2 regions of the Priestia sp. P5 genome follow, and region 1 is predicted to be linked to the other one. Evidence: riboswitches for the same ligand, from Rfam matches in the RefSeq annotation. Region 1 holds a riboswitch; the other holds the start of a gene.
What was found. Region 1 has a riboswitch for ZMP and ZTP ahead of MMB69_RS12645 (phosphoglycerate dehydrogenase). Riboswitches for the same ligand answer to the same signal wherever they lie in the genome.

Region 1 (4,218 bases):
GGTTTCTTGTGTAAATAGTTTAAAAAGCTTGGGTGGCTTAGTTTTATGTATTATTATTTTAACCCTTGAGTCATCAACATTCTTAAATACTATTCAAATCGCTTGTGTAGTTGGAATTATCCTTTTGCTTGCTTTGTTTTTCTTTGGTAATATCCACAACGCAAGTTATAAAAAAGAACTTTGTATGCTGCTGCAAAGTTCTTTTCATAAACACTTACTGTTTGTTAAGAACTGTATTAAATATGAAATAGCTCATACAATCGCTAAGACCTATTCAGTTAACAGTCCTTCTTGCGTTTTTTCTCGAACCATCCATATGCAATTTCAGCTTTAATTTCTTTATTCTCTGGAAAAACTAGGAAAATAACGTATGAACCGTTGTTTGGAAAGATAAATTTGCCGTCTTCATCACTTACTAATGTCCTCGTCGGCTGCTGGTATATAAACGGATTGTTTTGTAATTTTATATTCCAATGCTTTTTTAATATTTCTACTATCACTTCTTAAAGTAGTAATCACCTATTCTTTTGTAGTCATAAAATGAAGAATCCTCACCTTTTTTTCGCAATATTCAACAATTTCATAACAGGCTGTGAGGGTATCATGTCTAGACAGTTCTATTTCATCAAATACAAACTTTGAAAGCTGCTTCTGCAGAACCTCCAGCTTTTTGCTGTCTTCTTCATCGATCCATAGCCCTTCCGTAATACACACATCTGCTAGTTTGTTAATAGATTGAGCCGTCCAGTTTAAGCCGGCTGAAGAAACAGTTTTTGTAAGTAAATCGTTTTTTATAGCTAGAATAACTTGACACACATGGGTATAGGCATCAACTTTCTTTTGGATAAATGCTTTGCGAAGCTCTTGCTTGTATTGCTCTTTCGACATCACTATAGCTACGACAGACGTAATGAATGTTCCTGCCAGTGCGATGAGCGAGCCTATCATAATTCCGATCAGTTCTCCTGACAAAACGTTCACCTCTTTAAAGGTATTTCTATATGCTATGGGAATGAAGGAAATGATATGAAGATAAACACTATGTAAAAACAGCCCTAACTTTTCTAAGTTAGGGCTGAAACACTAAAATATGAGGGTAACCAAATTAGATAATACGACTTGTAATAATTCCTTCAATTTGACCAATTTTTTCTTCTAGCTCAGGCACAATCTCGTCACTTACTTGATTGTCAATATCGATCATTGTATACGCATATTCACCGCGGCTTCTGTTCACCATATCTGCGATGTTTAAATTGTAGTTTGAGAATACTTGCGTAAGTTGTCCTACCATATTCGGTACGTTGTGATGGAAAGCAGCTACGCGTTTTTTCCCAGTGTAAGGAAGAGATGCATTCGGGAAGTTCACTGAATTTTTAACGTTTCCTGTTTCTAAGAAATTTTTCACTTGACGTGCTGCCATTACCGCACAGTTTTCTTCTGATTCTTGAGTTGATGCCCCTAAATGAGGAATTGGCACAACATTTTTCATGTTCAAGACATTTTGATTTGGGAAATCTGTAATATATCGACCAACTTTTCCACTTTCAAGAGCAGCTTTCATATCTTCTTCGTTTACAAGCTCACCGCGTGAGAAGTTCAAAATATGAACATCTGGTTTCATGATGCTAAACGTTTCTTTATTGAAAACACCTTTTGTATCGTCCGTTAATGGAACGTGAACCGTAATATAGTCAGATGCTGCAAATAGTTCTTCTAGAGACATTGCACGCTGTACGTTGCGAGACAAATTCCAAGCTGTATTAACAGAAATGAATGGATCAAAACCAATTACGTCCATATCTAAATCAAGCGCATCGTTTGCTACAAGAGCACCAATTGCACCTAAACCAATAACGCCTAATGTTTTACCTTTGATTTCTTTTCCAACAAACTGTTTTTTACCTGCTTCAACTAACTTAGGAATTTGATCACCTTGGCCGTCTAATCCTTTTGTCCATTCAACTCCAGCAAATAAGTTACGAGAAGAAGCCATAATTGTAGTTAAAACCATTTCTTTTACTGCATTTGCATTAGCTCCTGGCGTATTAAATACAACGATACCTTGCTCTGTGCAAGCGTCCACCGGTATATTATTAACCCCTGCTCCAGCTCGTGCAATAGCTTTTAAATTTTGGTCAAATGCCATGCTGTGCATGTTAAAGCTACGCACGACAATCGCATCTGGATTTTCGCTGTCGTTGTCAATTTGATAACCTTCTTGATTAAAAACATTTAGACCTTTTTGTGCAATGTTGTTTAATGTTTTGATTGTTTGTACTTTTTCTAATGTTAATGTGCTCATTTTGTACTCTCCTCTGATTATCATCGTAGTTTTACATGTTTTTACCCTTGGATAAAGGAACTTCATTTTTAATTTTTTTAAAAGTCTGGTTTTTTAGCCTACATGTTTGGTAACTTCTATATCCTCTCCCCCTAAACAGAAAGAGGTAAGAGATATGTATTAATCCCTTACCTCTGCCCAGGCGAACGGCTACGTCACTATATGCTTCCTCACGGTTATCCGCGTTTCGCCAGTCACATATAGTCTTTGAAATTAAGTATATTCTAGCAAACTCTTTCAGAACGTTCAACCTTTTTTTAAAAGTTTGCTTTTTTCAGTCTAATTTTTAATCTCTTTAGTGAATCTCCTAATATATTGACAAATACCCTAATACATGTTAAATAAGAAGAGTGATTAGCACTCTATCCACTCAAGTGCTAATTGTTTTATAAGCCCTATTTGGAAAGGAGAACTTCTTATGTCAAAAAAAGAATTCAAAGCCGAATCAAAGCGATTATTAGAGATGATGATTAATTCCATCTATTCTCAAAAAGAAGTATTTTTGAGAGAACTTCTGTCAAATTCAAGCGATGCAATCGATAAAATTTATTACAAAGCTTTAACAGACGACTCCTTGCGTTTTAACAAAGAGAGCTATTACATAAAAGTAACACCAGATAAAACTAACCGTACCTTAACCATTACGGATACTGGAATTGGCATGACGCAAGAAGAGCTTGAAAGCAGCTTGGGCACAATTGCGAGAAGCGGTTCTCTTGCGTTTAAAAACGAAAATGAAACAAAGGACGGGCACACGATTATCGGCCAATTCGGCGTTGGTTTTTACGCAGCGTTTATGGTGGCAGATGTCGTAACAGTGATTAGTAAAGCGTTAGGCAGCGATGAAGCATATAAATGGGAATCTACTGGTGCTGATGGCTATATAATCCAACCTTGCGAAAAAGAAGCGGTCGGAACTCAAATCATTTTAAAAATTAAAGAAAATACAGAAGATGAAACATATGATGAGTATCTAGAAGAGTATCGTTTAAAAGAGATCATTAAAAAGTATTCAGACTTTATCCGCTACCCGATTAAAATGGACATAACGGAAAAACGTCCTAAAGAAGGTTCTGATAACGAGCTAGAAGATTATACCGAAGAGCAAGTTATCAACAGTATGGTACCGATCTGGAAGAAAAATAAAAATGAATTGACTTCAGAAGACTATGAGCAGTTTTATTCAGAAAAGCGCTACGGATTTGATAAACCGCTCACTCACCTCCATATTAATGTGGATGGAACGATTCGCTACAATGCCATTTTATTTATTCCAGAAAATAGTCCGTTTGATTACTACTCAAAAGAATTTGAAAAAGGGCTTGAACTGTATTCAAACGGCGTCTTAATTATGAATAAATGTGCAGATCTTCTTCCAGATTACTTTAGCTTTGTAAAAGGTATGGTAGATTCTGAAGATTTATCTCTTAATATTTCACGTGAAATTTTGCAGCAAGACCGCCAGCTTCAGCTGATTGCCAAAAACATCGGCAAGAAAATCAAAAATGAATTAAAAAGCTTGCTTAAAAACGAACGTGAAAAGTACGAGAAGTTTTATGAATCATTTGGCCGCCAGCTGAAGTACGGCGTTTACAGTGACTTTGGCAGCAACAAAGACGTATTAAAAGACCTGCTTTTATTCTATTCTTCTACAGAGAAAAAGCTCGTAACACTAGATGAGTATGTATCGCGCATGCCTGAGGATCAAAAGTATATCTATTATGCATCAGGTGAATCGTATGACCGAATTGAAAAGCTTCCTCAAGCAGAATTGGTTGCAGATAAAGGGTACGAAATTCTATATTTTACAGAAGATATCGATGAATTTGCGATTAAAATGTTAATGACGTACGAAGAAAAAGAATTTAAATCTG
Region 2 (4,218 bases), on a different contig from region 1:
AGGTATAAAGAGCCACAAGAAAGAATGAAAGAATAACGACAGCTTTTACGTTAATGTAGCCAGTTCCTGCAACGCGAAGAGTATCTTGAATACCGCTAAGCTGAAGATCAATATATGGAATGAGCATCAATACACCTACTATAGCAATTAAAGAGGAGAGAAATTTACTGCTAAAACGTTCTCTGGCATAATCAGCAAGCGTAGTAAGTTTATGCTTTTTAGCAACAGTCCAAAGCTTTGGAAGAAAAAAGTATGAAATTAAAAAGGCCAAAACAGAGTAAGGAATGGCAAAAAATGCGATGCTTCCTCCCTGATAAGCTGTACTTGTAAGACCTAGAAAAGTATAAGCAGTATATAAATCTGCTCCTACCAAAAGCCAGACGAGCAGGCTTCCAAAACGTCTTCCACCTACAGCCCACTCTTCAACTGAGCTTCTAGATGATTTGTCACGTCCCGCTATAAAGCCAATTGCGATAACAACAAGAACAATTGCTGATGTGATTAAAAGTGCCGTTAAATTTCCTTGCATTATTCAATGTCCCCCCAAGATTTTTGTAAACGATAAATGATAAATGTACACACAGGCGTTAAGAAGACCCATAAAAATAACCATAAATGCAAAAGAGGTAATCCAAAAATAATTGGATGAATGTTATTTACAAAAGGTAAAAAAGCGAATTGAGCAATAAATGGAATGATGAATAAAATAAAAATTATGAATTTTCTGTTCAATTTTACTCCTCCTACTAAAAATTTATCTAACAATGTTCACTATGATAGCAAGTCTGACATGGTAAAGCAATAAGTTTTTTGAAAATTTCGTTATAATCTATGGAAATTTTTTTAGAAAAACAAAAAAGAGCTTATGATGAGAGTATATTTGAAATAATTATGAAAGAAAAAAAGGGGAATAATCTAAGCGAAGTTGCTCTTGAAGCAAAAAGAGAACGGAAAAGAAGAAATTTAGTTTTGACCGGGAAGTTTTTGTTATTTCGCTGAGATAAAGTATATTGCTATTGCATCATAAGAAAAGAATTTATATGTTCAAATAGAGATTCATGGAAAGAATAAAACAGAGCAAATAAAAAAACTAGACAATAAGTGCTTGTCTAGTTCCACCACTCTGTCAATGGTCCTTTGTCGCCATAAACAGGATCTGTTGTAGGAATAGGTACTTGTGCAATTTCATCAAATACGTGAGGGCGATCAGTTTGTTTTCCTGTTCGTAAATTGTAATCCATGCCCTCTGGATAAGCTCCAACCACTTTAAAATCAGCAGTTGACTGCAGACGCATATGCCCTGTTCCTGCAGGAAGTACGAGCACATCGCCAGCATGCACCACGATATTTTCCCCCATATGTCCACCTAGTTTTAAACGTGCAGATCCGCTAATTACACCTAGTGCTTCATGGGAATTGCTGTGGTAATGGTGAAAATCATGTATGCCGCCTACCCAGCTGTTTTTCCAGTTGTGAGAATTAAAAATGCTCTCCACTTTCTCTTTCTTACTAATAAATACGTGTTCATACAACAAAACTGGAAGACGAGGGTGATTTGGAATGGTTCCGTCGTCATCAAAATAAAGAACTTTTACATTTGCATAATTCATAAGCATCCCTCTAACAATCTTTTTTCGTAATTTTCCCTGTTTTTTGCTTGCGTAAACAGAGAAGTTTGCTCGAAGTACTTCATTTGTTGCGAAGTGCATGATATGTAGGTTTTAACGTTTTCCTAAAAGAAGTCTCCCACTTCAAGCGTAGCTAAGAGGTGGGCAATTCACTTTAGTATCTTTTCTTCATATTGTATATAAGTAAAGGGTCCAGTGCAAGAATTCTATGGATATATAGATGTTAATTCTTATTCTGTAAATGAATATTATATATTAGTATAACTTTTAGAAGGTAATCTGCTCGTGAAGTAAAAGAATCAAACAACAAGAAAGGTTAGGATTTTAGTTCTTTTTGTAATTAAAAAGAGATTTTTATAAGGTTTATTCTGAATTTTACGAATAATTTATTATCTTTATAAAAGTAATGTAAACGTTTTTGTGTATTGAGTAATAGAAATGAATGTTATATACTGATAAAAAATATATTCCTATATGTGACTGGCGCAACATGGATGACCATGGGGGAGCATATAGCGTATAAGCCGCGCGCCTGGGCAAACACTTGAGAAAATTTCGCAAGTGTTTTTTTTATTTTCCTAGGGAAGAGGAGTAGATTTGGATGAGCAATATGCAAAGGAAGATGGGAACATTTGCTTTAACCATGACAGGCATAGGTTCGATTATCGGTTCAGGATGGCTGTTTGGAGCATGGAAAGCAGCTCAAATTGCAGGACCCGCGGCTATTTTTTCATGGGTGATTGGAATGGTAGTTATTTTGACCATTGCCCTATCGTACGCTGAACTGGGTGCGATGTTTCCACAAGCAGGGGGGATGGTTAAATATCCTCAGTATTCACACGGATCATTTATTGGATTTTTGGCTGCTTGGGCTAACTGGATTTCAATCGCTTCAACGATAACAGTGGAGGCTATTGCATCTGTACAATATATGAGTACTTGGCCATGGAAATGGGCTCGCTGGACTCATGAATTAGTAGACAATGGCATTTTAACGTCCAAGGGGTTGGCAGTTGCGTCTCTGTTATTATTCATTTACTTTTTTGTGAACTATTGGACGGTAAATCTCTTTGCTAAAGCAAACTCATTTATTACGATTGTTAAATTAATTATTCCTGGTTTAACGGCAGGGGCTTTATTTTTTGCTGGTTTTCATAGTGGAAACTTTTCAAGTGAGCATGGGGTAGCACCTTACGGATGGGCCAGTGTTTTAACGGCAGTGGCAACATCAGGTATTGTGTTTGCATTTAATGGGTTTCAAAGTCCTGTAAATATGGCAGGAGAAGCAAAATCACCTAATAAATCGATTCCAATAGCTGTAATTGGTTCAATTTTTATTGCAGGAATTGTATACATTATATTGCAAATTGTTTTTATCGGAGCAGTAAGTCCGTCATCAATTGCTGATGGATGGAATCATTTGAATTTTAATTCTCCTTTTGCTGATTTAGCGATTGCGCTTGGAATTAACTGGCTAACAATTGTGTTATACGCAGATGCATTTGTTTCTCCTTCCGGCACAGGTGCTACATATACGGCAACTACTTCTAGAATGTTATACGGGATGCAGCAAAATGGATATTTGCCAAAGATCTTTGGTACGCTTCATCCACTTTACAATGTCCCGCGCCCAGCTATGTGGCTAAATTTAGCAGCTTGCTTTTTGTTTCTCTTTTTATTTAGAGGATGGGGTGTCTTAGCAGAAGTGATCTCAGTAGCGACGCTTATCTCTTATATTATGGGCCCTGTAGCACTGATAACATTAAGAAAAACGGGTTCACATTTTTACCGTCCATTTTATTTAAAAGGGGCATCAATTATTGCGCCATGCGGCTTCGTTTTTGCTTCCTTGACGCTTTACTGGGCAAGGTGGCCACTTACAGGTGAAGTGATCTTTATTATGGCAATTGGCCTGCCTGTTTATTTTTATTACCAAGCGAAAAATAAATGGGTGGGCTTTAAAAAAGAATTTTTAACCGGGGCTTGGATGCTTATCTATTTAGCGTGCATGATTTTTATTTCCTACATAGGAAGCGAAAAATTCGGAGGCAAAAATATTTTGCCTTTCGGATGGGATATGCTAGTGATTGCTTGCGTATCATTAGCTTTTTATTACTGGGGAATTAAAAGTGGCAAATCTAATCGATATATGAAAGAAGCTGAACAAATCAATCAAGAAAATTTTAAATCTAAATAAAAAAACACGAGCTGATGCTCGTGTTTTTTTATTTAGGTCAGTAGAGAATTTAGACTTAGTTTTTATCAAAATATTGTAAAAAATATAGATTTTAAGGTTTAAGTATTTATACAGAGGGAACCTTTATTTGGGATAAAGTTCTAAAAAAACAAAATAAAGGGGATTAGGCAGCTGTGAAAAAAATGAATGTTTTGGCTTTAGCTTTTGTACTTATGCTAGTATTAGCGGCTTGCAACAGTTCTAAGGAAACGGGAGGATCCACTTCGGCTAAAAATAAGACGATTGAAGCATCCATTGACAGCGCTTCTTATATTTTAGTAGATAGCGATGAAGGAGCTGCAAGTGAAGAAAAAGGGCTGTTGAAAGTTGATTTGAAAGTGAAAAATGTATCCA

Region 2: another riboswitch for ZMP and ZTP. It lies ahead of MMB69_RS17880 (APC family permease); the one in region 1 lies ahead of MMB69_RS12645 (phosphoglycerate dehydrogenase).

Annotation. Positions count from the first base shown of each region.
Region 1 is NZ_JAKWFJ010000001.1:2,340,501-2,344,718, forward strand. It holds gene MMB69_RS12635 (DUF6143 family protein) at 279-500, opposite strand; gene MMB69_RS12640 (hypothetical protein) at 520-972, opposite strand; gene MMB69_RS12645 (phosphoglycerate dehydrogenase) at 1,106-2,305, opposite strand; ZMP/ZTP riboswitch at 2,474-2,552, opposite strand; gene htpG (molecular chaperone HtpG) at 2,763-4,218, shown strand, end outside.
Region 2 is NZ_JAKWFJ010000002.1:194,567-198,784, forward strand. It holds gene MMB69_RS17865 (sodium:solute symporter family protein) at 1-529, opposite strand, end outside; gene MMB69_RS17870 (DUF3311 domain-containing protein) at 529-732, opposite strand; gene MMB69_RS17875 (cupin domain-containing protein) at 1,110-1,709, opposite strand; ZMP/ZTP riboswitch at 2,095-2,173, shown strand; gene MMB69_RS17880 (APC family permease) at 2,230-3,825, shown strand; gene MMB69_RS17885 (DUF5105 domain-containing protein) at 4,008-4,218, shown strand, end outside.